2 regions of the Atlantibacter sp. MEI4A-1023 genome follow, and region 2 is predicted to be linked to the other one. Evidence: predicted binding sites of a transcription regulator. Region 2 holds the regulator's gene; the other holds the start of a gene.
What was found. Region 2 encodes LexA, which represses DNA repair genes until DNA is damaged. Its sites were predicted from a motif close to TNCTGTATGTACATACAGNA; they were not measured.
Positions count from the first base shown of each region.

Region 1 (16,113 bases), 110 kb from region 2:
GCTATCAGGATCTTTACTGGTGCGTCGGCTCGGCGCGACAATGGCTTTAACTTTTAAGTCAGGGCACCCCGAATTTTTCGCTTCGCGGTATGCGGCTTTCAATAACGTGAGGGCCTCCGGTGGCTCGGCAGTATAGGCTGATTTTGACGGTTCAGTAGCCGTAATTTCCGCGTCGTTGCTATCTACCAGAGCAGGAACACCCGTCCTAATTTCAATATAATCATTTCCATGTTCATACTGATGCTTAAACGCGGCGACATAATATTTTTTATATACATCTTTCACTTTGAGGACTGAGGAAACTGCAATAAAATAATCATTAAAACCATCCCAAATGTACTCTATATCATCTATGCGCGGATCAATAAACGTCAGCATCTTCTTAGAATGCATGAATACGGGATAATTGCTTTTAGCGATCTTGCTGTAATTATAAAAATTTGGATTAGTAGGTGCTTTTTTTAAATAATAAAGCTTTCCATTTGGATATAACGGTTTTAACCCAGCATCAGGATCCCAGTACACATACACGTTAGGAACATCTGCAAGCATCTTAGTAAATTTATCGTTATCCCAGGTTGCGCCAGTATGAATATGTAAATTCCCTCCCTGAGGCATTCTTTTAAATATCTCAAACAACGCATTGTACATGATGTCATTTTTAGCGTAATGAAACTTCAATGAAGGCGAGTAAGCGTCGTAAATATATTTCCTGTTACCAATCAGTTCATCTCTTTTCTTTTTCATATACGCATTGAGCTTTTCTTCTCCCTGCGTCAGTTTAGCTTCTGTTTGGTTAAACCAGCTTTTCCGGTCTTGATCTTTAATGCTCTTGATAAGCGCTAAATACTCGTCATAAGTGGCCGCACCTTTCATATTAAATGTCCTCCGCGTTTTGCGCGTTCATATCGCCGACAAGAATACCGTTAGCATAGAATCCCTCATCATTATCCAGTGACAGGTTGTAAACAGTGCTGCTGCATGTGAGAGGCTGGATTAACTCGACACGATGCCAGGCGATACCCTGCTGGCTTGACGTCGCTATACAATCATTGGCATTGATATCCTTGACGCGTTTCAACTTGATAGGGTTTTCGCTCCGCACATATAACGGATGGCTGGCGGTCGCTTCAAGTTGGCTACCATCTTCAGCCGTGATTAAAAACAGCTTATCTTCCGCTCCCTTCCAGATATTACTTACGGTAGCAAATTTTTTGTTAATACCACTCAAAACTCGATCGCCAATGCAAAGAGCATTAATAGGTTTGCATTGACCATCAGAGAGTGTGATTACTGTCGATTCTGCCAGACATCCCCACATAATTTTCAACGGTAAAATAGGTTCCTGGATAACTGTTCCGGTCCTGATTCGTTCCTTCGTCTTGCTGGTGAGTTTAAAAGTAACGGTTTGGAGACTTCCGGCCGGGAGATGGTACTCGATATCAAAACTCAGCGTGAAATTATAGGTCTGAGGCTTTAAATCACCCGCTTGTTTTAAATATATGCCCCAGTCGGTATCAAGTTCGTATTGAAGGGTCCCATTGTCGATGACTTCTGGTAAGAATTTATCATGGGGGATGATGGCAACGCCGCCTACGCTAATTCTTTCAATTATTGCCTTTTTATTTTTTACTATAGGATCGATTATTACGCTGCGGCCTAGTCGAATAATACCTTTTGCTGGTATTGCCAGGATGGGGTAGTAATCCAGCATATGCTTACTGTCAAAATTACAAACATAATCGCAGTCGCCTGACTGTTCGGGTAATCGACGAAGCGAGATAACGATATTGTTCTCATCGCGATGATAGGTTACAGGGAGGTAGGGGGCCCTGTTGGTGCCAAAAATAATAGTCGAATCCTCTTTTTTAGGATAAATATGGGTATAAACAGGTGCTAATTAATATGAGCCAAAATCGAGATCTGGCTGCTTGATTGTTATCTCTTTCATCATATGCAGTTGAACAGTACGACCCAGGTAATCTACTATTTGACATTCAGCGACAAGAGTGAGATTTTCAATATCAGTAATATCATGGATTTTCTGTAGCGAGATTTCATTAGTCGATGTAAAACGATCCGTGCTTGCCGATGAGACCAGTTCAATCGAAGTATAGCGCTCAGAAGTTAACGCATTAAAAAAATGAGCAACAAAATTAATCTGGCATTTCTCTTCCAGAAGCGAGGCGTAAATATTCAGATGGATAATGTCATCGCCTCGTTGCCATGAAAAATCATCAATGTTGATATAATCGTAAAAATAGAAGGGCTTCGGGGCTTCTGTTTCATGGAGAGTTAACCGTAAGGCCTGATATCCCTGTTCGATTTCCTGCGTATTTTTTTTGCACTGGAGAAGAGGGGAGGATGCGTAAAATATGGTTAGGGCAATTGCGTATATTATTAAGATCAATATTACTTTCTTTCAGTGAATTTTTAATTAACGTCATGGCGCTCACCTGCCTGAATTGAGAGAAATATATAATGGCTCGTCTTCACGAATGGCTTTTAGTAAAACCATCAGATCATGTGACTTAAAATAACAAATCAAATTTTTATATCATGAAGCGCATCACACTTATTTTTATTTCCGAAGTGAATGAAATGGCGTTAATTATTAGGCTGGGATGATTGTTTTTCACTAAACGTGGACGTTAAAGAAAATAGATAAACTATTGTGGCGTCGGGCATGTATAAACATTAACTGGAATGAAAATCCTTTCCCCGCTCAGAAAACAGTTTAATAAGAGATATAACGATTTAATTCAGGGATTATATTATCCCTGAATTACTATCAGGCATGGCGCGCGCTGGCCAGTAGCGCGCCCACCAGCATAAACAGCGATCCAAATACTCTGTTCAGCGCTTTCATCTGCTTCGGCCCTTTGATCCACAACGCGATGCGGGTGGCGAGCGTGGCATAACCAATCATCACAATCACGTCCACAATAATGGTCGTCACGCCGAGGATCGCATACTGCACGGTCTGCGGTTGATGAGGCACGATAAATTGCGGAAACAGCGCGGCAAGAAACACGATGCTTTTCGGGTTGGTTAAATTAACAAATACCGCGCGCTGAAACAGTTTGCGGCGCGGCTGGCTTTGCGCCAGGGTGTGCAAATCAATCGCTCCTGCGGCCCGCCACTGCTGAATACCCAGCCAGATGAGATACGCAGCGCCCGCCCATTTTAAAATCTCAAAAGCCATTAATGAACGGGAAAACAGCGCGCCGAGACCCACCCCTACCAGTACAATATGAATCGCCAGACCGAGCTGCAAGCCAGTAATAGACGCAACTGCACCGCGATAGCCGTGGCTCATCGCCGTACTCATGGTGTTGATGGCCCCGGAACCAGGAGAAAGGCTGAGGATGATTGTGGTGAGCAAATAGGTACACCACCATTCGAACGACATGGGGAACTCCCTGAATAAGCGCTTTTATGTCACAATACGCTATACCTTCTATCTTTCAAGTAGCCGACTCGCTGGCATCGCAAACAAAGCAGGAAGCCGCATTTTTCATACGCATTCACTCCGTAACGTCAGGGCAGGGCATCCCATGATTGAGCACAAAAATGGATGGTATTCCCGGGAAAAAGCGTTCGCCGCTTTTACTATGGGGCCGCTCACGGCGTTCTGGCAGCAGCGCGAAGAAGATGAATTTACCGGCGTGGACGGCGTGGCGGTGCGCTTTGTGCGTTTCCGCGCAGCCAGTCATGATCGGGTAGTGGTGATTTGCCCTGGCCGCATCGAAAGCTATGTGAAATACGCCGAGCTGGCATGGGATCTGTTCCATTGCGGCTATGATGTATTAATCATCGATCACCGCGGTCAGGGGCGTTCGGGGCGAATGTTGTCCGATACCCATCGTGGGCACGTGGTGCGTTTTAGCGATTATGTCGACGATCTGGAGCTGTTCTGGGAACAGGAAATCAAGGATGGTCCGTGGCGTAAGCGCTATGTATTAGCCCATTCCATGGGCGGCGCGATCTCCGCGCTGTTTTTAGAACGCCGCCCGGACGCATTTGACGCCATCGCGTTTTGCGCCCCGATGTTTGGGATTGTGCTGCGCTTGCCCGACTGGATGGTGCGTCAAATCCTCGACTGGGCGGAAGGGCACCAGCGTATCCGGGAAGGCTATGCTATTGGCACTGGCCGCTGGCGCGCGTTGCCGTTTGCGATTAACGTGTTAACCCACAGCCGGCAACGCTATCGCCGCAACTTGCGTTTTTACGCCGATGAACCAACGTTGCGCGTAGGCGGGCCGACGTATCATTGGGTAAGAGAAGGCATCCTTGCCGGAGAGCAGGTTTTAGCAGGGGCCACTGCGATGACCACGCCGACATTGCTCCTCCAGGCAGAAGAAGAACGTGTGGTGGATAACCGCATGCACGATCGCTTCTGTGAAATTCGGGCCGCGGCGGGCCACCCCTGTTGGGGGGGTAAACCTTTCGTCATTAACGGTGCGTACCATGAGATCCTGTTTGAAAAGGACGCTATGCGCGCCGAGGCGCTTAATGCCATCGTCGACTTTTTCGATGCGCATAATTAACTACTGGCGGTCAGGCCGCCTGTTACCAACCAGAGGTTATTATTTTTATGTATCAGGTCGTTGCGTCTGATTTAGACGGTACCCTTTTATCCCCTGACCACACCCTGTCTCCTTTTGCGAAAGAGACGCTGAAATTGCTGACGGCTCGCGGCATTAACTTTGTGTTTGCGACGGGGCGTCACCATGTGGACGTGGCCCAAATCCGCGACAACCTTGAAATCAAGGCCTACATGATCACCTCAAACGGCGCGCGGGTGCATGATACCGACGGTAAGCTGGTGTTCAGCCATAACCTGGATCGCGATATCGCCGCCGATCTGTTTGGCGTGGTGCATACCAACCCCGATATCGTGACCAACGTTTACCGTAATGACGACTGGTTTATGAACCGCCACCGCCCGGACGAAATGAAATATTTCCGCGAAGCCGTTTTTAAATACACCCTATTTGAGCCGGGCGTGCTGGAGCCGGAAGGCATCAGCAAAGTGTTCTTCACCTGTGACGATCACAAGAAATTGCTGCCGCTGGAGCAGGCGATTAATGCGCGCTGGGGCGACAGGGTTAACGTCAGTTTCTCTACCTTAACCTGCCTGGAGGTTATGGCGGGCGGCGTTTCCAAAGGCCATGCGCTGGAGGCGGTATCTAAAGCGATCGGCTATTCCCTGAAAGAGTGCATCGCGTTTGGCGACGGGATGAACGATGCGGAGATGCTGTCGATGGCAGGCAAAGGCTGCATTATGGCTAACGCGCACCAGCGCCTGAAAGATCTGCTGCCGACGCTGGAAGTGATTGGCACTAACGCCGACAATGCGGTCCCGCACTATCTACGCCGTTTATTCCTTAACGAAGCCTAAGCGACAAAGTGACGAGTGGTTTATATTTAACCACTCGTCAACCAAATACCCAAGCTCATATCGTTCACTCTCGCTACAATGCGGTTTTCTGCTGGAAACGGGTATTCCCGGGGAAACATTGTGCCGCTACTCATTATCACCACCATTCTGTGGGCGTTTTCTTTTAGCCTGATTGGCGAATACCTTGCCGGGCATGTCGACAGCTATTTTTCTGTGCTGATGCGCGTTGGGCTGGCGGCGCTGGTGTTTTTGCCGTTCCTGCGTTTTAAGGGCCTGAAACCGAAAGTTATCGCGCTGTATATGCTGGTGGGCGCGCTTCAACTGGGCGTGATGTACCTGTTCAGCTTCCGCGCTTATCTTTACCTGACGGTCTCCGAGTTCTTGCTGTTTACCGTCCTGACGCCGTTGTATATCACGCTGATTTACGACCTGCTCAGCCGCCGCCCATTGCGCTGGGGCTACGCGTTCAGCGCGCTGCTGGCGGTGATTGGCGCGGCGATTATTCGTTACGATCAGCTCAGCGAGCATTTCTGGTTTGGGTTGCTGCTGGTGCAACTGGCGAACATCAGCTTTGCTATCGGGATGGTTGGCTACAAGCGACTGATGGAAGTGCATCCGATGCCGCAGCACAACGCGTTCTCGTGGTTTTATCTCGGCGCGTTTGTGGTGGCGGGCGTGGCCTGGCTGGCGTTAGGCAATCCAAACAAACTGCCTGGCACCACGCTGCAATGGAGTGTACTGATCTGGCTGGGCGTTGTGGCGTCCGGGCTGGGCTACTTTATGTGGAACTACGGGGCAACGCAGGTGGATGCCGGTACGTTAGGGATCATGAACAACGTGCATGTCCCGGCGGGGCTGCTGGTTAACCTCGCCATCTGGCAAGAGCAACCCCACTGGCCGAGTTTTATTATTGGTGGGTCGGTGATAATGGCTTCGCTGTGGGTCCATCGACGCTGGGTCGCGCCGCGCTCTTCACAAACGGCAGATGATCGCATGCGTGGTTCCGCGCAGAGCGAATAAACGCATCGATAACCGGCTGACGCTGCTCGCCATCGCGCACAGCGGCGTACAGCCGGCTCCACAATCCTTCACCCAGGGTTTTGGTCACGACCAGGCCCTGGCGTTCAAAACTCTCCACTACCCAGTGCGGCAGCGCGGCGATACCCATCCGCGCCGACACCATCTGAATCAACAGCAGCGTGTTATCAACGCTTTTCAGCGACGGGCTGACGCCAGCAGGCTCCAGAAAATGACGCCACACGTCCAGGCGCTGGCGCTGCACCGGGTAAATCAGCAGCGTTTCCCCGGAGAAGTCTTCTGGCGTGATGCGCGGTTTGCTGGCCAGCGGATGATCGGTCGCCAGCACCAGACGCACTTCAAAATCAAACATCGGCGAATAGTGCAGACCGCTGCGCGGCAAAATGTCGGACGTTAATACCACGTCCAGCTCGCTCTGCTGAAGCGCAGGCTGTGGGTCGAACGTGACGCCCGATTTGAAATCCATCTCTACCAGCGGCCACTGCTTGCGGAAATTCTCCAGCGCCGGGGTCAGCCACTGAATACAGCTGTGGCACTCAATCGCAATCCGCAACTGGGACTGCTGCGGTTCATTGCACTCCTGTAGCGCCCGGCTGATTTGCGGTAGCACCTGAGTTGCCAGTTGCAGCAGAATCTCGCCCTGCGGGGTAAAGCGCAGCGGCTGGCTTTTACGAACGAATAGCTTAAACCCGAGGCGCTGCTCCAGATCGCTGAACTGATGAGAGAGAGCAGACTGCGTCTGATGCAGCGTGGCGGCCGCAGCGGCGAGTGAACCGCAGTTCTGCAGGGCCAGCAGGGTCTTAAGGTGTTTAATTTCGATCATGAAAGTCCTTCACTTTGCCATGAGGAATTTGCGCTTGAGGAATATACAGTAACTGCTGATTATGGATGTGTAAACATCTGGACGGCTAAATACCTAGAATTCCCTAAGAGGCAGACAATGACAATCTACAATCACACCCTCGGTTTCCCTCGCGTTGGCCTGCGTCGCGAATTGAAAAAAGCGCAAGAAAGTTACTGGGCGGGCAACAGCACCCGTGAAGAATTACTGGCGGTGGGGCGCGAGCTGCGTGCCCGCCACTGGGATCAGCAAAAAGCGGCAGGCGTGGACCTGCTGCCGGTGGGCGATTTCGCCTGGTACGATCATGTTCTGACGACCAGCCTGCTGCTGGGCAACGTGCCAGCGCGCCACCGGAATAAAGACGGCTCCGTGGATATCGATACCCTGTTCCGCATTGGCCGTGGCCGCGCGCCAACCGGTGAACCAGCAGCGGCAGCGGAAATGACCAAATGGTTTAATACTAACTATCACTATATGGTGCCGGAATTTGTTAAAGGCCAGCAGTTCAAACTGACCTGGACCCAGTTACTGGATGAAGTGGACGAAGCGCTGGCGCTGGGCCACCACATTAAACCGGTACTGCTGGGGCCGATCACCTATCTGTGGTTGGGCAAAGTGAAAGGCCAACAGTTTGACCGCCTGTCGCTGCTCAATGACATCCTGCCGGTTTACCAGCAGGTGCTGGCGGAACTGGCAAAACGCGGCATCGAGTGGGTACAGATTGACGAACCGGCGCTGGTGCTGGAACTCCCGCAAGCGTGGCTGGACGCCTACAAACCGGCTTATGACGCGTTGCAGGGCAATAGCAAACTGCTGCTGACCACCTATTTTGAAGGCGTCACGCCGAATCTGGATACCATCGCCGCACTGCCGGTGCAGGGCCTGCACGTTGATTTGGTGCAAGGCAAAGACGACGTGGCAGAACTGCATCAGCGTTTGCCGTCCGAGTGGCTGCTGTCTGCGGGTGTGATTAACGGTCGTAACGTCTGGCGTGCCGATCTGACGGAAAAATATGGGCAGATTAAAGACATCGTCGGTAAACGCGCCGTATGGGTGGCATCCTCCTGCTCCCTGCTGCACAGCCCAATCGATCTGAGCGTGGAAACCCGTCTGGATACGGAAGTAAAAAGCTGGTTCGCCTTCGCCCTGCAAAAATGTGAAGAACTGGCGCTACTGCGCGACGCCCTGAAAACCGGCGATACGGCTAAAATTGCCCAATGGAGCGCCCCGATTCAGGCGCGTCGCCACTCTGCCCGTGTACACAACCCGGCGGTGTGCGAGCGTCTGGCGGCAATTACCGCGCAGGATAGCCAGCGTGCCAGCGCCTACCCGGTACGTGCCGAAGCACAGCGCGCGCGGTTTAATCTTCCGGCATGGCCGACCACTACTATCGGTTCATTCCCGCAAACCACCGAGATCCGCGGCCTGCGCCTGGACTTCAAAAAAGGGAATCTGGACGCCAGCAACTATCGCACCGGCATTGCCGAACACATCAAGCAGGCGATTGTTGAGCAGGAGCGCCTCGGCCTTGACGTGCTGGTTCACGGAGAAGCGGAACGTAACGACATGGTGGAATACTTCGGCGAGCACCTGGACGGCTTCGTATTTACCCAAAACGGTTGGGTGCAGAGCTACGGTTCACGCTGCGTGAAGCCGCCAGTGGTGATTGGTGATATCAGCCGTCCTGAGCCGATTACCGTGGAGTGGGCGAAGTACGCGCAGTCCCTGACCGACAAGCCGGTTAAAGGCATGTTGACTGGCCCGGTGACGATCCTTTGCTGGTCGTTCCCGCGTGAAGACGTCAGCCGCGAAACCATCGCTAAGCAGATTGCGCTGGCGCTGCGCGATGAAGTGGCCGACCTGGAAGCCGCCGGGATTGGCATTATCCAGATTGACGAACCGGCACTGCGCGAAGGGCTGCCGCTGCGTCGCGCCGACTGGCAGGCCTATCTGGCGTGGGGCGTGGAAGCGTTCCGCCTGAACGCCGCCGTGGTACGCGATGATACCCAGATCCACACCCATATGTGTTACTGCGAGTTCAATGACATCATGGATTCCATTGCCGCGCTGGATGCAGATGTGATCACTATCGAAACCTCACGGTCGGATATGGAGCTGCTGGAATCCTTTGAAGAGTTCGAATACCCGAATGAAATCGGCCCGGGCGTGTACGACATCCACTCGCCGAACGTGCCGGATGTGGAATGGATTGAGGCGCTGCTGCAAAAAGCGGCGCAGCGTATTCCGGCGCAGCGTTTGTGGGTTAACCCGGATTGCGGCTTGAAAACGCGCGGCTGGCCGGAAACCCGCCAGGCGCTGGCGAACATGGTCAAAGCGGCGCAGAACCTGCGTAGCGCGTAATAAAAAACCCGCTCCTGAACAGGAGCGGGTTTAACTTTTGATGCAAACTGGCCGTTACTTTTTAGTGCCGTAACGGCTAAACCACTCCAGCATTCTCTGCCAGCCGTCTGCGGCAGATTCCGCATGATAGCTCGGGCGATAATCAGCGTTAAACGCGTGGCCGGCTTCGGGATAAACCACGATTTCTGCGTTAGCATTCGCAGCGCGCAGCGCCTGGCGCATCGTCTCCACGCTTTCCAGTGAAATGCCCGTGTCCTGAGCCCCGTACAGACCCAGCACCGGCGCGTTAAGATCCACGGCGATATCCACCGGATGTTTTGGCGAGTTGAGCGTTTTATCACCCAGCAATTTGCCATACCACGCCACAGCGGCTTTTAGCTGCGGGTTATGCGCGGCGTATAGCCACGTGATGCGTCCGCCCCAGCAGAAACCGGTCATCATCAGACGATGCGGGTCACCGCCCTGACGGGAAGCCCAGTTCGCCACATGATCGAGATCCGCCAGCACCTGAGCGTCGGGCACTTTGCTGACCAGGCCGCTGAACAGCGACGGGATATCGTCATATTCCGCCGGATCTCCCTGGCGGAAATAGAGTTCCGGCGCGACGGCCAGGTAGCCTCCATGGGCCAGGCGGCGGCAGATATCGCGAATATGTTCGTGGACGCCGAAAATCTCCTGCACCACGATAACCACCGGTAAAGGTTGGTCGGCATTTTCCGGGCGGGCATACCAGGCCGGCATGTTTTCGCCCTGGCTTGGAATTGAAGTTTCGCCACAATGGATGGCATCTTCGGCGGTATGTACTACCGTTGAAGCGACAGGTGAAGCGGCGGAAGCAAATCCTGAAGGGTTGTCTGTTGTGTTTTGTTTTGTCATGGCCAGGCTCCGTAACCATTTTTTTAGCGCAAACCTAACTATAGCCTGCGAGTCGAAAATTCGTACACGTAAAACCCGTTCCTGTGATCGTCACCGGGAAGGGTTTTTTATGTGATCATTGTCACTATTTTATGGAAATGTTATGCAAGCGAATTCCATGCAAGTGAATTGAGTCACGAAATTACCTTGGCAGCTTCTGTAAAGTACCCTTTTGCAGCTTCTGACAAACCGACCCAAAGAGGAGTCATTTATGTCTACGTCTGATGTTTTTCACCTCGGCCTTACAAAAAACGACCTGCAGGGCGCAACGCTTGCCATCGTACCTGGCGACCCGGAACGAGTGGAAAAGATCGCCGCGCTGATGGATAAGCCGGTTAAGCTGGCATCACACCGCGAATTCACCTCCTGGCGCGCAGAGCTGGACGGCAAACCGGTTATCGTCTGCTCTACCGGTATCGGTGGCCCGTCTACCTCCATCGCTGTTGAAGAACTGGCACAGCTGGGCATCCGTACTTTCCTGCGCGTGGGAACCACTGGCGCAATCCAGCCGCATATCAACGTTGGCGATGTGCTGGTAACGACGGCGTCCGTCCGCCTTGATGGCGCAAGCCTGCATTTCGCGCCGATGGAATACCCGGCGGTAGCGGATTTCGCCTGCACCACCGCGCTGGTAGAAGCGGCGAAAGCCGTGGGCGCTACCACACACATCGGCGTCACCGCCTCTTCCGACACCTTCTACCCAGGCCAGGAGCGTTACGACACTTTCTCTGGCCGCGTTGTTAGCCGCTACAAAGGCTCGATGGAAGAGTGGCAACAGATGGGCGTAATGAACTATGAGATGGAATCGGCAACGCTGCTGACCATGTGCTCCAGCCAGGGGCTGCGTGCAGGGATGGTTGCCGGGGTTATCGTTAACCGCACCCAGCAGGAAATTCCGAACGCGCAAACTATGAAACAGACCGAAAGCCACGCAGTGAAAATCGTGGTTGAGGCCGCGCGCCGCCTGATCTAACGTACTTCGCCAGCCCTGCATTTCTGTTGGGCTGGCGCCTGTCCCGCCGGTTTTCCCTTCACTGGCGCGCCTTGTTTTTAATCTTTTGCGCGAGGCCTCGCAGTAAATGCCTTTAAAACTGGACATTTATCCAGCACAATCCCATTTTGCTCAGGTGGGGTTAATGCGGGAGGCATTATGGATTTCTCTCTGTTACTGATGGCGGCGGTTGCGCTGGCGGGCGTGTTGCTCGGCTGGCTGGGCGCAAGCCTGCGGGCATCGCAGCGTCAGGCTGATCTGCTGGCGGAGCAGCGCGATGTGTTCAGCGAGTTAAGCGCGACGAAACAGGCGTACGAGCACTGGCGCGAAGAGTGCGAATTGCTTAACGGCGAACTGCGCACCCTGAGGGATATCAAAAGCTCGCTCGAAGCCGATCTGCGCGAAGTCACCACGCTGCTTGAAACCACGCGTCAGCATAACGACGACAAACTGCGCCAGATGATGAGCAGCGAGCAGCGCCTCAGTGAGCAGTTCGAAAACCTCGCAAACCGCATTTTTGACCGCAGCCATCGCCAGGTGGAGGAGCAAAACCGCCAGAGCCTGAACGGGCTGCTCACCCCCCTGCGCGAACAACTTGATGGTTTTCGCCGCCAGGTGCAGGACAGCTTCGGCCAGGAAGCGCGTGAACGCCACACGCTGACCCATGAAATCCGCAATTTACAGCAGCTCAACGCGCAAATGGCCCAGGAGGCGATTAACCTGACCCGGGCGCTGAAAGGCGACAATAAAACCCAGGGCAACTGGGGTGAAGTGGTGCTGACGCGGGTACTGGAAGCATCCGGTTTACGCGAAGGGTATGAGTATCAAACCCAGGTCAATATTCAGTTAGACGATCGCAGCCGTATGCAGCCGGACGTGATTGTGCGTCTCCCCCAGGACAAAGACGTGGTGGTAGATGCCAAGATGACGCTGGTGGCCTACGAGCGTTACTTCAACGCTGAAGATGAATACCAACGTGAACTGGCGCTGAATGAGCACATCGCAGCCATTCGCAGCCATATTCGCTTACTCAGTCGTAAAGATTACCAACAGCTTCCCGGCTTGCGGTCGCTGGATTATGTCTTAATGTTTATTCCCGTCGAGCCCGCATTTTTACTGGCTATCGACCGGCAACCGGAACTGATCAGCGAAGCACTGAAAAGTAACATCATGCTGGTCAGCCCCACCACTTTGCTGGTGGCGTTACGCACCATTGCCAACCTGTGGCGGTACGAGCATCAAAACCAGAACGCCCAGCAAATTGCCGAACGCGCCGCAAAGCTGTACGACAAAATGCGGCTGTTTGTTGATGATATGTCCGCCGTCGGGCAGGGGCTGGATAAAGCGCAGGAAAACTACCGGCAGGCCATGAAAAAGCTCAGCTCCGGACGTGGAAACCTGCTGGCGCAGGCTGACGCGTTTCGCACGCTTGGCGTGGAAGTAAAGCGCGAGATTAATCCGGAAATGGTGGAACAAGCGCGTCTGGATGACGAAGAGTTTCGTTTGCGCAGCATTGACGATGAGCCGAAAAACTATTCGCAAAACAACGCGCCAGGGCCGATTCCGCCTGTTCAGCGCACCGGTAACGATTGTTAAAACAGGCTTGAAACATAGGGCAATCGCGCCCAATCTGTTACACTTCACGAACATTTTTTATCAATAGCAGGCTCCGAAATGGTTGATGATTCACAGGACACAACGCACTTTGGCTTTCAGACCGTAGCGAAAGCGCAGAAGGCGGATATGGTGGCGCAGGTTTTCCATTCTGTTGCAGCGAAATATGACGTTATGAATGACCTGATGTCGTTCGGGATCCATCGCTTATGGAAGCGCTTTACTATTGATTGCAGCGGTGTGCGCCGTGGACAGAAGGTGTTGGATCTGGCGGGAGGGACTGGCGATCTGACGGCGAAGTTTTCCCGTCTGGTGGGCGAAACCGGTACGGTGGTGCTGGCGGATATCAACGACTCGATGCTGAAAATGGGCCGTGAAAAACTGCGTAATATCGGCGTGGTGGGCAACGTTGAATACGTTCAGGCCAACGCGGAAGCGCTGCCGTTCCCGGATAATACCTTTGATTGCATCACCATCTCGTTTGGCCTGCGCAACGTCACCGACAAAGACAAAGCGCTGCGCTCCATGTATCGCGTGTTGAAGCCCGGTGGCCGCCTGCTGGTGCTGGAGTTTTCCAAACCGGTTATCGACCCGTTAAGCAAAGCCTATGACGCTTACTCATTTCACGTGCTGCCGCGCATCGGCGAGCTGGTGGCGCAGGACGCGGAAAGTTACCGCTATCTGGCGGAATCTATCCGTATGCATCCAAACCAGGACACGCTGAAAGCGATGATGGCGGATGCCGGTTTCGATAACGTCGAATATTTCAATATGACCGCGGGTATTGTCGCGCTTCATCGTGGTTATAAGTTTTAAGGGAGGCCGCGGATGCCAATAACACCGCTTATTACCGCCGGTATCGAAGGGGCGTTAAACGCTTTTTTGTATCAGGATCGGGCGCTTAAATCTGCACGTCAGCGGTTGCAGGGAAAGGTGTTGCGTATTGCCCTCCGCGAATTCTCTACCCCGCTGGTATTGATCTTCAGCGAACAGCAGGTTGATGTGCTGGGGCAATGGGAAGGCGAGACCGACTGTTCGGTGACAACGCGTCTCTCCGTATTGCCGGAACTGCGCAACCGCCAGCAGTTGACTGCGCTGATCCGCCGTGGCGATCTGGAAGTCGAAGGTGATATCCAGGTGGTACAGAATCTGGTATCCCTGATGGATTTGGCAGAGTTCGACCCGGCTGAACTGCTTGCGCCCTATATTGGCGATATCGCCGCAGAAGGGCTGGGCAAATTCTTACGCACCGGCGCACGCTTTGTGAAAAAAGGCGTTGAACGCAATCAGCGCTATCTTGCAGAAGCGGTGACGGAAGAGTGGCGCATGGCCCCCGGTCCGCTGGAAGTCGCCTGGTTTGCTGAAGAAACTGATGCACTTGCGCGCTCGCTCGATGCGCTTATTGGTCGTTTAGAAACGCTGGAGGCCAAATGACGCCAGGTGAAATTCGGCGCCTGTACTTCATCATTCGTACTTTCTTAAGCTATGGGCTGGACGAGCTCATACCGAGGATCCGCATCACATTGCCGCTGCGCTTATGGCGGCGCACCCTGTTCTGGATGCCCAACCGTCATGGCGACAAAGAGTTAGGCCAACGGCTGCGTCTGGCGCTTCAGGAACTCGGCCCGGTGTGGATTAAGTTTGGTCAGATGCTGTCTACCCGCCGTGACCTGTTCCCACCGCAAATCGCCGACCAGCTTGCTATGTTGCAGGATCGCGTTGCGCCCTTTGACGGCGTGCTGGCGAAGCGCCAAATTGAAAAGTCGATGGGCGATATTCCGGTGGAAACCTGGTTCGATGAGTTCGACATCAACCCCCTTGCATCGGCGTCCATTGCCCAGGTGCATACGGCAAAGCTGAAAGAGAACGGTAAAGAAGTCGTCATTAAGGTTATTCGTCCTGACATCCTGCCGATTATCAGAGCTGATTTGAAGCTTATCTACCGTCTGGCACGCTGGGTACCTCGCTTATTGCCGGATGGTCGCCGCTTACGGCCGGTGGAAGTGGTGCGGGAGTATGAGAAAACGCTGATTGATGAGCTGAATTTGCTGCGCGAAGCGGCAAACGCCATCCAGCTACGGCGCAATTTCGAAGAGAGCCCGATGCTGTATGTGCCTGAAGTCTATTCAGATTATTGCAGTGAAAATATGCTGGTGATGGAGCGCATTTACGGTATTCCGGTCTCTGACGTGGAAACCCTTGAGCGCAACGGCACCAATATGCAGTTGCTGGCGGAACGCGGCGTTCAGGTGTTCTTCACCCAGGTCTTCCGTGACAGTTTCTTCCATGCCGATATGCATCCAGGCAATATTTTTGTCAGCTATGAACACCCGGAAAACCCCAAATACATCGGTATCGACTGCGGTATCGTCGGCTCGCTGAATAAAGAAGATAAGCGCTATCTGGCGGAAAACTTCATCGCCTTCTTTAATCGCGATTACCGTAAGGTAGCCGAACTGCACGTGGATTCAGGCTGGGTACCGCCGGATACCAACGTCGAAGAGTTTGAGTTTGCGATTCGTACCGTGTGCGAGCCCATCTTTGAGAAGCCGCTGGCGGAAATCTCTTTTGGTCACGTGCTGCTGAATTTGTTCAACACTGCACGTCGTTTCAATATGGAAGTGCAGCCGCAACTGGTACTTTTGCAAAAAACGCTGTTGTACGTGGAAGGCGTTGGTCGCCAACTTTATCCACAGCTCGATTTATGGAAAACGGCGAAACCTTTTCTGGAATCCTGGATCAAAGATCAGGTGGGTTTTCCGGCGCTGGTTCGCTCTTTTAAAGAGAAAGCACCGTTCTGGATCGAAAAAATGCCAGAAATACCTGAACTGGTGTACGACAGTTTGCGCCAGGGCAAACAATTGCAACAAAGCGTTGATAAAATCGCCCGCGAGTTACACGAACAGCGCGTGCGGCAAGGACAGTCACGTTACCTGTTTGGTATTGGCG
Region 1 covers NZ_CM149568.1:4,424,512-4,440,624, reverse strand. The annotation lists gene ACVV26_RS21045 (amidohydrolase family protein) at 1-876, opposite strand, end outside; gene ACVV26_RS21040 (Hint domain-containing protein) at 878-1,714, opposite strand; gene ACVV26_RS21035 (hypothetical protein) at 1,901-2,410, opposite strand; gene rhtB (homoserine/homoserine lactone efflux protein) at 2,792-3,412, opposite strand; gene pldB (lysophospholipase L2) at 3,558-4,550, shown strand; gene yigL (sugar/pyridoxal phosphate phosphatase YigL) at 4,598-5,404, shown strand; gene ACVV26_RS21015 (carboxylate/amino acid/amine transporter) at 5,525-6,424, shown strand; gene metR (HTH-type transcriptional regulator MetR) at 6,312-7,265, opposite strand; gene metE (5-methyltetrahydropteroyltriglutamate--homocysteine S-methyltransferase) at 7,383-9,644, shown strand; gene ACVV26_RS21000 (dienelactone hydrolase family protein) at 9,699-10,520, opposite strand; gene udp (uridine phosphorylase) at 10,771-11,532, shown strand; gene rmuC (DNA recombination protein RmuC) at 11,710-13,146, shown strand; gene ubiE (bifunctional demethylmenaquinone methyltransferase/2-methoxy-6-polyprenyl-1,4-benzoquinol methylase UbiE) at 13,225-13,980, shown strand; gene ubiJ (ubiquinone biosynthesis protein UbiJ) at 13,993-14,598, shown strand; gene ubiB (ubiquinone biosynthesis regulatory protein kinase UbiB) at 14,595-16,113, shown strand, end outside.
Region 1: the regulator LexA is predicted to act here: its motif matches at 7,297-7,316, upstream of metR (HTH-type transcriptional regulator MetR).

Region 2 (16,113 bases):
TGGAGTCGCGCCATTCGGGCACGTGCTGGTTCAGGTACGTCATCAACGGCATTGGTTCGCCGAAGTTTACGTAGCCCTGGCCCAGGTTGCGCAGCTTGCTCAGCCCGCTAACCATCTTCGCGAAGTTCTCTTTCTCTTTGGTCGCGCCACGCAGCTCTTTGGCGTAAGTACCCACTTCCATCACGTGTTCATAGCCGATGTAGATAGGAACCAGCGTGATAGGGCGGGTGCCGCCGCGCAGCATCGCCTGGATGGTCATCGACAGGGTGCCGGTTTTCGGGTCCAGCAGGCGACCGGTACGGGAACGGCCCCCTTCAACAAAATATTCCACCGAATAGCCGCGGCTGAACAGTTCGCCCAGATACTCGCGGAACACCGTGGAGTAAAGTTTGTTGCCCTTGAACGTACGACGAATAAAGAACGCGCCCAGGCGGCGGAACATCGGGCCCGCTGGCCAGAAGTTCAGGTTGATACCCGCAGCGATGTGCGGCGGCACAAGGCCCTGGTGATACAGCACATAGGACAGCAGCATATAGTCCATATGGCTGCGGTGGCAGGGAACGTACACCAGTTCGTGACCGTCATGCGCCAGTTGGCGCACCCGCTCGGCGTTGTGCACATTAATGCCCTGATAGAGGCGGTTCCAGGTAAAGCCCAGAATGCGATCCATCAGACGAATGGTTTCGTAAGAGAAGTTCGCCGCAATCTCTTCCATCAACGCCACGGCATTTTGCTGGGCTTTTTCATGGGAGATTTTTTTGCTGCGCGCTTCGTCTTCTACCGCGCGGGCAATGGCTTTAGAGGCCAGCAGCTTATTAAACAGGTCCTGACGCGCCGGTAAACGCGGCCCTACGGCGGCCAGGCGCTGGCGGGCGAAGTGCATACGCGCCACTCGCGCCAGCTTCTGGGCAATGGTTTTATCGGTGCCGTGTTCATCCGCCATGCGGCGCAGCGACAGCGAGGGCGAAAAGCGTACAAAGCTGTCGCGCCCTAACCAGGAAACGGCAAAAAATTTCTGCAAGCCGTTCAGCATCCGCAGCGGCGGGTTCACTTCGCCTTTTTCACGGCCCGGCGCGCGCCCGAACATCACCGACACCGGCACCATCTGCACATCAAGTTGCGGATTGCTGCGATGCAGATCGAGATAGTCGTGGAATAACTTAATCGACTCCTCTTTCGGCGTGTAATAGGTGAATACCCGCGGCCCGCCGTGAATAAACACATGGCGCGGCAGCAGAGTGCCGTCAATTTCGAGAGGCTCCAGCGGATCGGGCAAATCGTGTGCCAGACATTGTTGGCGCAGCGTCAGCAAGTCCGCCTTCGAGTTGTACGGAAGAACGTACATAATCGGGCGCGAGGTATCGAGCCCCAGTTCGGCGCACGGATCCGCCGGAATGGATTTGCTTTTTACCAGTACGCGTAATGGTAAATTAAGTAATTTGTAGTAAATTCGTGGCCAGCCGGACATAAACGATGTAAAGCCTCTGGTTAACAATGCAATTGCACCGCAAGAATATCAGAAACAACCGGGAATTTCTGTGGTGCTTACGTTTCGTTGCTCACTGCTATTGATGCGCGTTTTTTAAAAAGGTTTCCTTTCATGGCGAATAACACCACCGGGTTGATACGAATAATTAAAGCAGCAGGTTACTCCTGGAAAGGCATTTGCGCCGCCTGGAAGAACGAAGCGGCGTTTCGCCAGGAGGGCGTCGCGGCGATTGTCGCCATTGCTATCGCCTGCTGGCTGGATGTCGATCCGATTACCCGGGTGTTGCTGATTGGCTCCGTCATTCTGGTGATGATAGTTGAGATCCTTAATAGCGCCCTCGAAGCGGTGGTCGATCGCATCGGCCCGGAATTTCATGAGCTTTCCGGGCGCGCCAAAGACATGGGCTCGGCGGCGGTACTGTTTGCTATTTTACTGGCGCTGATGACCTGGGGCATATTGCTCTGGTCAAATTTGCGATAACTCTTCCAGATGTCGCTAACATGCGGATATTTGCTCATTTTGTGGTTTCAAAATCACCGTTAGCTGTATATACTCACAGCATTACTGTATATGCACCCAGGGGGCGGAATGAAAAGTTTAACGGCCAGACAGCAAGAGGTGTTTGATCTCATTCGGGATCACATCAGCCAAACCGGCATGCCTCCCACTCGTGCGGAGATTGCACAGCGTCTGGGCTTTCGTTCTCCTAACGCTGCAGAAGAACATTTAAAAGCCCTGGCGCGTAAAGGGGTGATTGAAATCGTTTCTGGCGCATCGCGCGGTCTGCGTTTGCTGGTGGAAGAGGAAGAGGGGTTGCCGCTGGTTGGGCGCGTTGCCGCGGGCGAACCGCTGTTAGCTCAGCAGCATATCGAAGGCCATTACCAGGTCGATCCCGGCTTGTTTAAGCCCAGCGCGGATTTCCTGCTGCGCGTTAGCGGTATGTCGATGAAAGATATCGGGATTATGGACGGCGATTTGCTCGCGGTGCATAAAACTCAGGATGTACGTAACGGCCAGGTGGTGGTCGCGCGCATCGATGACGAAGTGACCGTTAAGCGCCTGAACAAACAGGGCAACACGGTGCAGTTACTGCCGGAAAACAGCGAATTCTCCCCAATCGTTGTTGACCTGCGCCAGCAGGCCTTTTCTATCGAAGGGCTTGCTGTCGGCGTGATCCGCAACGGCGAGTGGCTGTAAGCTCTGCTGTCTGATTTGAAGCCGTAGCGCGCCGCGTTACGGCTTTTTGCTTTCCAGAATTCCCTACCGCTACGGATTGCGTCATGCCATTTTTCACGTCTGCTGATAAAGCATTGTGGCGCCTGGCGCTACCCATGATCTTCTCCAATATTACCGTGCCGCTGCTCGGCCTGGTGGATACCGCCGTTATCGGCCATCTCGATAGCCCCGTTTATTTAGCCGGTGTCGCCATTGGCGCAACCGCCACCAGTTTTCTGTTTATGCTGCTGCTGTTTCTGCGAATGAGCACCACCGGGTTAACCGCCCAGGCATTTGGTGCAAAAAACCCGCAGGCGATGGCGCGAGCCCTGGTGCAACCGCTACTGCTGGCGGTGCTGGCCGGGGTGGCGATTATGCTGTTACAGACCCCGCTGATTAACCTGGCGTTGCATATCGTAGGCGGCAGCGAAGAAGTATTACATCAGGCGCGGCGCTTTCTGGAAATCCGCTGGCTAAGCGCGCCTGCGACGCTGGCGAACCTGGTGCTGTTAGGCTGGTTATTGGGGGTGCAGTACGCGCGAGCGCCAGTGATCCTGCTGGTTGTTGGCAATGTGCTGAATATCGCACTCGACCTGTGGCTGGTGGTGGGGCTGGATATGAACGTGCAGGGCGCTGCGCTGGCAACGGTGGCGGCGGAATACATCACGCTGATCGTCGGATTGCTGATGGCCTGGCATGTCATGACGCTGCGGGGCATCAATCCGGCAATGCTGCTCTCTGCCTGGCGCGGCGATATCTGGCGTTTACTGGCGCTCAATCGCGACATTATGCTGCGTTCGCTGCTGCTGCAAATCTGTTTCGCCAGCGTCACGATTTTAGGGGCGCGGATGGGTAGCGATGTGGTGGCGGTGAATGCCGTCCTGATGACGCTGCTGACGTTCACCGCCTACGCACTGGATGGTTTCGCCTATGCGGTGGAAGCCCATTCCGGGCAGGCTTACGGCGCAGGTAACAGCAACCAACTGATTAAAGTCTGGCATGCCGCCTGTCGCCAGGCGGGCCTGGTGGCGCTGATGTTCGCTACGGTTTATGCGCTTTGGGGCGAGCATATTGTTGCGCTACTGACCTCGCTGCCGGTTTTACAACAGCAAGCGGATCGTTACCTCGGCTGGCAGGTTGTGCTGCCGCTGGTTGGCGTGTGGTGTTATCTGCTGGACGGCATGTTTATCGGCGCTACCCGTGGCGCGGAAATGCGTAACAGTATGGCCGTGGCGGCTGCGGGTTTCGGCGTGACATTAATCGCTTTGCCCTGGCTGGGTAATCACGGGCTATGGCTGGCGGTAGCGGTATTTCTGGCATTGCGCGGGCTGTCGTTATGGCTCATCTGGCGGCGCCACTGGCAGCGCAATAGCTGGTTCAACGAGACGGGTCATGGTTAGTTACATCTGCTGACTCTCATTTAATTTCTGAATATCTGTTTGATATATAAAATTTTTGTATCATTAATGCCGATTTTTATCTTTCGCGCTTGGTTAAAGATTCTGAATGTTTCAAACGAGTCGGAATGGTCGACTAAACTCATTATCACGTCCAGCAGATAATAACTGTTAAACACGGACGATAAACATTTAGCGTTTATAACCGAACGATGAGGACTACATCATGAATAAAGACGAAGTCGGCGGTAACTGGAAACAGTTCAAAGGTAAAATGAAAGAGCAGTGGGGTAAACTCACTGACGACGATATGACCGTTATCGAAGGTAAACGCGATCAGCTCGTAGGGAAAATCCAGGAACGTTATGGATACGAGAAAGATCAGGCAGAGAACGAAGTAAAAGACTGGGAAACCCGTAACGATTACCGCTGGTAATCCCCGTCGTTTCTCTGCTTAGCCACCCTCATGGCTACCCTGCCAGGTACAAGGATGTACCATTAACGCCTTCACTTACCGCGTTTTTTCACCTGAACTGAATGGTCGTGACCACAGTGTTCCGGGTGACGGCACGATTCTACCTCTTTGCAGCCTGAGCACAGCCCGTGCGCTTCAATGACATTATGCCGCAGCGTAAAGCCCATATCGGCGGCTAACGCATCCATGATCTTCTCTACACCCTGCGCGCTCTGCTCTTTGACGACGCCGCAGCGGTCGCAAATAAACATCGCTGAAGTATGCGTCGGTTGATCGAACAGATGGCACAGAACATAGCTGTTGGTTGATTCAACCTTGTGAACAAACCCTTGCTCCAGCAGGAAGTCCAGCGCCCGATAGACTGTCGGCGGCTTAGCCTGCGGCTCGGATTCGCGCAGCAAATCCAGGAGATCGTAAGCGCTAATCGCGCCTTTTTGTAACGTCATTAAGCGCAACACTTCGAGGCGCTGCGGGGTCAGGCGTACGTTTCGTTGCTGGCAAAGATCTTCTGCCAGGGCAAGCATATGTTGTGACGTCGTCGTATCCATCAGCATCCCCATGGGTCACGTAAAACGCTTATTTTATCATGATCCGTCCAAAACGCCGACAGTGCGCAGGATCGTTCTTCCGCTTCGTTTTTCGCAAGCTCATCCATACGTATCAGTTCGATTGAAAAAAACCACATCTATAAATATTAAAGACTTACAAATAATGAACATGAGCCGCCTGAAGGCGGCGCGCTTTCAGGGCTCTGACGCCTGTCTTTCATAGGGACATTTGCCGCCAACATTTTCCGCTGTGCAGGGACACAGCGCCTGTTACGCAACCTATGACGAGACAAACTCCTGTGAAAAAAATAAAACTTTCTATAACAGCATTAGCAGTTTTTTTGGTGGTAACGAGTGAGGCCAGGGCGGCTAATACCTGGACGGAAGCGCGTGGAGATGCAATGGGAGGAACCGGCGTCGCGTCTGCGCATTATGGCAGCGGGGTACTGATTAACCCGGCGTTGCTGGCAAAAGCGCAGCCAGAAGATTCTGTCACCATTATTTTCCCCACCGTGGGCGCGCAAATCAGCGATAAAGACAATTTACAGGACGAAATCGATAACATTAGTGATCGTATTGATTACTACAAAGAGGTGATTAACGATTTTGGTCCGGAAGACTTATTGAACCTCGGCGAATCAGTCCAACAGTTTCAGAATGCCGCAGGTGAACTGGCGGATCAGCTAGAGTCGCTGGAGGGCAAAATCGCCACCGCGCGAGCGGGGGCCGGGCTGGCCGTCAGTATTCCCAGCGATATGCTCTCGGTCGCTTTTGTGGCGAAAGGCTATGCCCATGCCCGGGTCAGTTCCTGGATCGATCAGGAGGATATTACGTACCTGAGAGGGATCCAGGGAAGCGAGGCCATTGCCATTGACGTTGCGCGCGATGCCATCCTGAACGGTAGTGATGAGATCACCGATAACCTTCACTCTACCGGTTTTGGTCGCGTGGCGATTGTTTCCGACTATGGCGTTGCTTTTGCAAAGCAATTCGATATGGGCGGCGTGCCGGTTTCTTTCGGCGTGACCCCGAAGCTGCAAAAAACCTGGCTGTATAATTACAGTGTGCCAATTTATGCCTACGACAGTAGCGACTGGAACAGTAGCCGTTACCGTACTGACAATACCGGTTTCAACGTTGACGCCGGTTTAGCCGCCGATCTTAGTGAAAACTGGACCGTTGGCCTGAGCGGGCAGAACCTGATTTCTCGCGATATTAATGCCAAAGAGGTCAACGGTTTTCGCGATAGTTATGAAATTACGCCGCTGGTCACGGCGGGTGTTGCCTGGCATAGCGGTATTTTGACCCTGGCGGCTGATGGCGATCTCACCGAAACCAAAGGATTCAAAAGCGAAGATAACAGCCAGTACGCCGGCGTGGGGGCGGAAGTGCGCCCACTCCCCTGGTTGGCGGTGCGCGCCGGTTATCGTGCCGATATGAAAGGCAATGATAATGACGTGTTTACCGCCGGGCTGGGCTTCGCGCCGTTTAACCGGGTGCATATCGATTTAACCGGTATTGTCGGCGAGAAAGAAACCTGGGGAGCAGGAGCGCAACTTAAAGTCACCTTCTAAAATCACTGGACGGAATGGCGACATTCCGCCCATTTTTACAGAGTGTGGTATAGTGTCGCCCCTTTTTTAACCTGATACGCCATCGTTTGATTATGCTGCCAGAATCTCAACCCACCGTTTTTGCCGCCCATCGCTTTTCTATCGCGCCGATGCTCGACTGGACTGACAGACATTGCCGTTATTTCCTGCGCCTGCTGTCAAGCCATACGCTGCTGTATACCGAAATGGTGACCACCGGGGCGATTATCCACGGCAAAGGCGACTATCTGGCATTCAATGAAGAAGAGCATCCGGTGGCATTGCAGCTCGGCGGTAGCGATCCGGCAGCGCTGGCGCAGTGCGCGAAACTGGCTGAAGCGCGCGGCTACGACGAGATCAACCTTAACGTCGGCTGCCCGTCCGACCGTGTACAGAACGGTATGTTCGGTGCCTGCCTGATGGGCAATGCGCAGCTGGTAGCGGACTGTATCAAGGCGATGCGCGACGTGGTGTCCATTCCGGTCACTGTAAAAACCCGTATCGGCATTGACGCCCAGGACAGCTACGAATTCCTTTGTGATTTTATCAACACCGTGTCCGGCAAGGGCGAATGCGAGATGTTTATCATCCATGCCCGTAAAGCCTGGCTTTCCGGCCTGAGCCCGAAGGAAAACCGCGAAATCCCGCCGCTGGACTATCCGCGCGTGTATCAACTGAAGCGTGATTTTCCACATTTGACCCTGTCGATTAACGGCGGCATCACGTCTCTTGAGCAGGCGAAAGTCCATCTGGCGCATATGGATGGGGTGATGGTCGGGCGTGAGGCGTATCAAAACCCAGGGATTCTGGCGGCGGTCGATAGAGAAATCTTCGGCGTGGAGAGCCACCTGGCCGATCCGGTTGCGGTGGTGCGCGCCATGTACCCCTATATCGAGCGCGAGCTGAGCCAGGGGGCGTATCTTGGCCACATCACCCGTCATATGCTCGGGCTGTTTCAGGGCGTACCCGGTGCGCGCCAGTGGCGGCGCTATTTAAGCGAAAATGCCCATAAAGCGGGCGCGGATGTGGATGTGCTGGAACGCGCGCTGCAAAAAGTCGCTAATCCGCAATAAATTTTTCACTAAAAAGTAGTCAAATTCGCTACGCCTCGTCCGTCGTGACGGGGCGTAGCTCTTTAAAATCAACGAATTAACTTTGGCATGTTTCTTGTAATAGCACTCTCAGGAACGTATTTTTTTGGGAGAGAAAGCCATGCTGGAAATTCTGTTCGTGTTAGGGTTTTTTGTGATGCTACTGGTGACCGGCGTGTCGCTGCTCGGCATACTGGTGGCGCTGGCAGTGGCGACGGCATTAATGTTTGTCGGCGGATTATTCGCGATTATTTTTAAAGTTTTGCCCTGGTTATTACTGGCAATCGCCATCGTTTGGGTGGTACGGACAATAAAACAGCCGAAGCTTCCGCTTTATCAGCGCAACAACCGTTGGCGTTACTAAGGATTGCGGCATGGGTCACAACCTGATGATCCGGTAAGGATTTATTCAGGGTGCTGCGTAGGAATTGCAGGGTTAATCTGTCAGTATGCACGGGTTAACGAATTCATCGCAGCTGTACCCTACATACGGCGCGAACTATAAAAAGAAAGGGCTTCCTGCGGGAAGCCCTAATTCTTTCTACGGTATCAACAAACTGGAACCCTGGGTTGCCCGGCTTTCCAGCGTTTCATGGGCTTTTTGCGCATCCTTTAACGCAAAGCGCTGCTCTGGCGAGACATCCACTTTGATGACTCCGCTGGCGATCAGCGAGAACAGTTCGTTGCTGGCTTCTTCCAGTTCTGCGCGGTTAGTGACGTAGCCGTTCAGCGAGGGACGCGTGACAAACAATGAGCCTTTCTGGTTGAGAATGCCGAGATTGACGCCAGTCACCGGCCCCGAGGCGTTACCGAAGCTGACCATCAGGCCGCGGCGTTGCAAACAGTCCAGCGACGCTTCCCAGGTCTCTTTACCCACCGAGTCGTAAACCACCCGCACTTTTTTGCCGCCGGTAATTTCGCGTACCCGCTCAGCGATGCTTTCTTCTTTATAGTTGATAACCTGCCACGCACCGGCCTGTTTGGCGCGTTCCGCTTTTTGCGCAGAGCCGACGGTGCCGATCAGTTTTGAACCCAGCGCTTTGGCCCACTGGCAGGCGATAAGCCCCACGCCGCCCGCCGCCGCGTGGAACAGGAACGGTTCGTCGGGTTTAATCTCATAGGTTTTGCGCAGCAGATAGAACACCGTCAGCCCTTTCAGGAACGACGCGGCGGCCTGTTCATAAGAGATAGCGTCGGGCAATAGGGCGACTTTATCGGCAGGGACGTTGTGTATTTCGCTGTAGGCACCGAGGGACGACTGGGCATACACCACGCGATCCCCCGCTTTGATATGCGTAACGCCTTTGCCGACTTTGCTTACCACGCCAGCGGCTTCGCTGCCCAGCCCGCTGGGCAGCGCTGGCGGCGGATATAGCCCGCTGCGGATATAGGTATCGATGTAGTTAATACCGATGGCTTTATTCTCGACCTGGACTTCATTTTCCGCCGGATCGCCAGGGGTGAACTCAACCGCTTTGAGCACGTCGGGGCCGCCATGCTTTTGAAACTCAATGCGTATTGCCATGTATCCTCCGCTGTCATATCGTTTGGGCGCGGGTACCTCGTGAAATCACGCGGCATTGCGGGTGTGTGCGCGATGCAACTTGTTTCCCCAGGGTATATAATGCCCGTCCCCCTAATCTAACTCGGTAACTCCATTCACTATGGCAGGAAATAAACCCTTCAACAAACCCACTGAACCTCGCGATCCGCAAGTCGCCGGGTTGAAAATCCCCCCGCATTCGATTGAAGCGGAACAGTCGGTGTTGGGTGGTTTAATGCTGGATAACGAACGCTGGGACGATGTGGCTGAACGCGTCGTCGCGGAAGATTTCTATACTCGCCCGCATCGCCATATCTTTACCGAAATGCACCGTTTACAGGAGATGGGCAAACCCATCGACCTGATTACGCTGTCTGAATCGTTAGAGCAACAGGGGCAGCTTGATAGTGTCGGTGGTTTCGCCTATCTGGCGGAGTTATCGAAAAACACGCCGAGCGCCGCGAACATCAGCGCGTATGCCGACATCGTGCGCGAACGCGCGGTGGTGCGCGACATGATTTCCGTCGCCAACGAAATCGCCGATGCCGGTTTCGACCCGCAGGGGCGCAGCAGCGAAGACCTGCTGGATCTGGCGGAGTCGCGGGTGTTTCAGATTGCTGAAAACCGCGCCAATAAAGACGAAGGCCCAAAGAGTATCGATCAGATCCTCGAAGCGACGGTGGCGCGTATCGAAACGCTCTACCAACAGCCTCATGACGGCGTAACCGGGGTCGATACCGGCTACCAGGATCTGAACAAGAAAACTGCTGGGTTGCAGCGTTCCGACCTGATTATCGTGGCGGCACGTCCTTCAATGGGTAAAACCACCTTCGCCATGAACCTGTGCGAAAACGCCGCCATGTTGCAGGATAAACCGGTGCTGATTTTCAGCCTGGAGATGCCCGGCGAGCAGATTATGATGCGTATGCTGGCGTCGCTGTCGCGCGTGGACCAGACGCGTATCCGTACCGGCCAGTTGGATGACGAAGACTGGGCGCGGATCTCCGGCACCATGGGCATCCTGCTTGAGAAGCGCAATATGTATATTGATGACTCCTCCGGCCTGACGCCCACCGAAGTGCGCTCCCGCGCGCGGCGTATTTTTCGCGAGCACGGCGGGTTAAGCATGATCATGATCGACTACCTGCAATTGATGCGTGTGCCGTCGCTTTCCGATAACCGTACCCTGGAAATTGCTGAAATCTCCCGCTCGCTGAAAGCGCTGGCGAAAGAGTTGCAGGTGCCGGTGGTGGCGCTCTCCCAGCTTAACCGCTCGCTGGAACAGCGTGCCGATAAACGCCCGGTTAACTCCGACCTGCGTGAATCCGGCTCCATCGAACAGGACGCCGACTTAATTATGTTTATCTATCGTGATGAGGTGTATCACGAGAACAGCGACCTGAAAGGGATCGCGGAAATCATTATTGGTAAACAGCGTAACGGGCCGATCGGTACGGTGCGGCTGACGTTTAACGGGCAGTGGTCGCGGTTTGATAATTACGCAGGTCCCCAATACGATGACGAATAAATCCCCGTCATCATTCACGCCGCAGGTGCGTTGACTTCGCGCGCTCACCCCAGTCACTTACTTATGTAAGCTCCTGGGGATTCACGCACTCGTCGCCTTCCTGCAACGCGAATGATTTAGGGATTCCCCATGAAATCCACACAAATGCAAGGAATGACATGCAAGCGGCAACCGTAGTGATTAACCGCCGCGCTCTGCGACACAACCTGCAACGCCTGCGCGAACTGGCTCCGGACAGTCGCATGGTGGCGGTTGTGAAAGCAAACGCCTATGGCCACGGTCTACTGGAGACCGCGCGTACCTTAACTGACGCCGATGCCTTCGGCGTTGCCCGTCTGGAAGAAGCGCTGCGCTTGCGGGAAGGGGGCATCAAACAGCCTGTCCTGCTGCTCGAAGGTTTCTTCAATGCCGACGATCTACCAGCTATCTCCCGCGAAGGCTTCCATACGGTGGTGCATAACGACGCGCAACTGGCGGCGCTGGAACAGACGACGCTGGATGAACCTGTCACCGTCTGGATGAAACTGGATACTGGCATGCACCGTCTGGGCGTACTGCCGGAACACGCCGAGGCGTTCTATGCCCGGCTTAGCGCCTGTAAAAACGTGCGTCAGCCGGTGAATATCGTCAGCCATTTTGCCCGCGCCGATGAACCGGAATGCGGCGCAACCGAAAAACAGCTCGCCATCTTTAATCAATTCACCGAAGGGAAGCCGGGCCAGCGCTCTATTGGCGCGTCGGGCGGCATCCTGCTGTGGCCACAATCCCATCTTGAGTGGGTGCGCCCGGGCATTATTCTTTACGGCGTCTCTCCACTGGATAACAAACCCTGGGGCGAGGACTTCGGGTTTAAACCGGTGATGACGCTGACCTCCAGCCTGATCGCCGTGCGCGAGCACAAAGCGGGCGAACCGGTGGGCTACGGCGGTACTTGGGTCAGCGAGCGAGATACCCGGCTGGGCGTGATTGCGCTGGGTTATGGCGATGGCTACCCGCGCAGCGCGCCGTCCGGTACGCCGGTACGGGTTAACGGCCGCGAAGTGCCCATCGTTGGGCGCGTGGCGATGGATATGATTTGCGTCGACCTCGGCCCGGATGCGCAGGAGCGGGTGGGTGACGGCGTAGTAATGTGGGGTGAGGGTTTGCCCGTTGAACGTATCGCGGCCATGACAAAAGTGAGCGCTTACGAACTTATCACCCGGTTAACGCCGCGCATGGCGACGCGCTATCTCGATTAACGCTACAGGCCGTTTTTCCTCGCAGAAACGGCTTTGCAAACTTCCTCTCGATCTCCTGTGGTCTCCGGTTTATTGTGTGACGTTACTACACCGTAAACCAGGAGTACCTCAGCGTGTTTCAAAAAGTTGACGCCTATGCGGGCGACCCCATTCTGTCTTTGATGGAGCGTTTCAAAGAAGATCCTCGCGCCGATAAAGTGAACCTGAGCATCGGGCTGTATTACAACGAAGACGGTATTATTCCGCAGCTTCAGGCCGTCGCCAGGGCTGAGGAGCGCCTGAACGCGCAGCCGCATGGCGCATCGCTGTATCTGCCAATGGAAGGACTAAACAGCTACCGTCACACCATTGCGCCGCTGCTTTTTGGTGCCGATCATCCTGTTCTCCGGCAACAGCGCGTGGCGACTATTCAGACGCTGGGCGGTTCAGGGGCGCTAAAAGTCGGCGCGGATTTCCTGAAACGCTACTTTCCTGATTCCGGCGTGTGGGTCAGCGACCCGACGTGGGAAAACCACGTTGCCATATTTGAAGGGGCTGGATTCGAAGTAAGTACTTACCCCTGGTTTGATAACGACTCCAAAGGCGTACGTTTTGAGGCATTGCTGGAGAAACTCAATACCCTGCCAGCACGCAGCATTGTGCTGCTGCATCCGTGCTGCCACAACCCGACCGGTTCCGATCTCAATAACGCCCAGTGGGATGCCGTGGTTGAGGTACTGAAAACGTGTGAGCTGATCCCCTTCCTGGATATCGCTTATCAGGGCTTTGGCGCAGGCATGGAGCAAGACGCTTACGCGATCCGCGCTATCGCCAGCGCGGGTTTGCCAGCACTGGTCAGTAATTCATTTTCTAAAATCTTCTCGCTGTATGGTGAGCGCGTAGGGGGCCTGTCAATTGTCTGCGAAGATGCGGAAACGACCGGTCGCGTGCTGGGCCAGCTTAAAGCCACCGTGCGTCGCAACTACTCCAGCCCGCCGAATTTTGGTGCGCAGGTGGTGGCGCTGGTTCTGGGCGATGATGAACTGAAAGCCAACTGGCTGGCGGAAGTGGAAGCGATGCGTACCCGCATTCTGGCGATGCGTCAGGCCCTGGTCGAGGTGCTGAAAGACGCGGTGCCGGGTCGTAACTTTGATTACCTGCTCCAGCAGCGCGGTATGTTTAGCTATACCGGATTGAGTGCGGCGCAGGTGGATCGGTTGCGTGATGAGTTCGGTGTCTACCTGATCGCCAGCGGCCGCATGTGCGTCGCCGGGCTTAACAGCCGTAATGTACATCGTGTGGCCCAGGCGTTTGCTGCCGTGATGTAATACACGACATCCGTTGGTTTATAAGAAAGCATCGCAAAGTATGGCGATGCTTTTTTGCAGGCGTTCCATTGTTAAGTTATGAGATCAATATTTTCATTTGTAAATTCCGGGAAATATATAATCACAGTAAATCATATGGTTTACTGTGATTATATGAACAAAAATCTCTCAGCAGCAAAGCAATTAAAGCGAGAATTTTAAATGTATTCTTAAAACCCCATTGCATCGATAAATATATTACATTGCTGAATTATACAGTTATGATTAAAGATGATCGCTTTTCCTTCATTTATTCTTCATGAGCAATATATTTTTTTACAATGCCAATTAGCCTCTAAGTCCCAACGATAATATAAAGACGCAGTTTTCGCTTTCTGCAAGCCACATCTACTTCAGCATAGAGCAAAAATAAAAAGGGTTCTATAAAAATAGCATTGTTTTACAAGGATAAGTTTATGAATACTACTATTGTGCGCCGCGCTAATAATAAACGGGTTTTACACGCAAAAATGGCGCCGGCATGTTTCGCCACTATGCTGGCGCTGGGTATGGTTATGCCGGTACAGGCAGCGATTATTGCTGATAATTCATCTTCTCAGCAGCCATCTATTCACACCAATGCCAATGGTGCGACAATTGTCGACATCAACAAAGCCAGTGCAGAAGGTGTTTCCCATAACGTTTATTCACAATTCAATGTGGATCAGAATGGCGTTATTCTGAACAACAGCGGCGCTTCCACTAACACGCAACTGGCTGGTCAGATTGACGGCAACGCGAATATGGCGAATGGCAGCGCGAAAGTCATTCTGAACGAAGTGCGCTCTTCTGACCCGAGCCAGTTAAATGGCATGGTGGAAGTGGCGGGTCAATCAGCCCGCGTGATTATTGCTAACCCGTCAGGCATTACTTGCGATGGTTGCGGCTTTATCAATACCAATCACGCTACGCTCTCTACGGGTACCGCGACCTTTGATGCCAAAGGTAATGTGAATGGTTTTGACGTGAAGAGAGGCCAGGTGGTGATTACGGGTAAGGGGATGGATACATCTTCTACCCAGTACACCGATATCATCGCGCGTTCCGTGAAAGTGAATGCTCAGCTTAAAGCGAACGAGCTGAATATCACCACCGGCAGCAACCATTTTGATAAAAATGGCCGGGCAACGGCGATTAAAGGCGAAGGCAATGCGCCGCAGCTGGCACTGGATGTTTCCAGCCTGGGCTCCATGTATGCCAACAAAATCTACATGAAAGGCACTGAAACGGGCGTGGGCGTGCGTATCGATCATGCCGATTTGACTGCCAATGATTCTCTGTCCATTGATACCAAGGGCGTGCTGGAAAACAATGGCGGTCGTATTAGCGGTGCTAATAATGTGGTATTGCATGGTAACGATGTACTTAACCATAATGGGCAGATCGTTTCCAACAATATGGTTTCCGTTAATGCTGATAGCACCGTTGACAACATCCAAGGAAAAATCTCCGGTCAGTCCGTGAGTATTAATGGTAAAAATGCGCTGAACGACCGGGGCACTATTCATGGTGACCGCGATGTTAACGTGACCACCGACTCACTGGTGAATACCAACGGTAATATCAACAGTGATGGTAGCCTGGCTCTGAACCGTGCGACATCAAACTACTATTACAGTAATCCAGGCGATGGTCTGAATAACCGTAACGGTAGCATTAGCGCGAAAGGCGATCTGAACATTAATACTGCCAATATCGATAACGCAAGTGGCCATATTACCACCAACGGTGCGTTGAATATCAGCACGGGTACGCTGATTAACGATCACGGCGTTATTTCTTCAGGCAATGCGAATGCTGCAACCTTTAGTTCAATCAGCGCACAAACGCTTAACAACAATAACGGCACTATCGTCGCGAAGGGTGCTGACGATATGTTAAACGTTGATGCTGGATATGATCTGACTAACCGTGGCGGCGATATTCACAGCAACGGTTCACTGTCAGTGAGCGGTATGAATGCCATGCTGGATAACACATTGGGTTCACTATCTGCCGACAAAGATTTAAGCATTTACGCTAACGCTTATTCTTCAGACGCAAATAGCAAGATGACGGCGGGCAAGCGTGCTGATATCAATGTAACCCACTCTTTCCAGAACGCGGGCCTGATCAAGGCGGGTCAGGATATGTCGCTGAACCTGAACTCTAAGGGCTGGTACAATAATGCGTCTGTCGCTCAGAACAGCGGTGTTATTGATGCCAACGGCAACATGCTGGTTCAAATGAACAGCAGCGAGTTCAGGAACACTGGCAGCATTACCGCTAACATGATGGACTGGCAAGTAAACTCGCTGACCAATAACGGCACCATTAACAGCCGCAACGATCTCGCCATGTATGCTAATAATCTGTACAACGATGGTCAGATTCATGCTGATGGTTCGGCAGTAATCAACGGGAGCTGGCTGACCAATAATCTGCAAGGCGAGATTTCAGCAAACCGTGACGTTAGCGTAATAGCAGATAATTATTTAAGCAACGCAGGTAGTATTCTGGCTGATAATAATGCCAATGTTATGACTATGTCTTACGGCTATTCTCCGATGACAGCGGAAAACACCGGTAAGATAGCGGCAGGTAATGGCCTTAACCTGAGCATGAACGGTGCTAACTTTTATAACAGCGGTACACTGGATGCTGGTAATACC
Region 2 covers NZ_CM149568.1:4,316,284-4,332,396, reverse strand. The annotation lists gene plsB (glycerol-3-phosphate 1-O-acyltransferase PlsB) at 1-1,468, opposite strand, end outside; gene ACVV26_RS20550 (diacylglycerol kinase) at 1,601-1,969, shown strand; gene lexA (transcriptional repressor LexA) at 2,078-2,686, shown strand; gene dinF (MATE family efflux transporter DinF) at 2,770-4,104, shown strand; gene ACVV26_RS20535 (CsbD family protein) at 4,328-4,537, shown strand; gene zur (zinc uptake transcriptional repressor Zur) at 4,609-5,124, opposite strand; gene ACVV26_RS20525 (conjugal transfer protein TraF) at 5,406-6,698, shown strand; gene dusA (tRNA dihydrouridine(20/20a) synthase DusA) at 6,791-7,789, shown strand; gene pspG (envelope stress response protein PspG) at 7,929-8,171, shown strand; gene ACVV26_RS20510 (quinone oxidoreductase) at 8,349-9,332, opposite strand; gene dnaB (replicative DNA helicase) at 9,472-10,878, shown strand; gene alr (alanine racemase) at 11,037-12,116, shown strand; gene tyrB (aromatic amino acid transaminase) at 12,230-13,423, shown strand; gene ACVV26_RS20490 (two-partner secretion domain-containing protein) at 13,879-16,113, shown strand, end outside.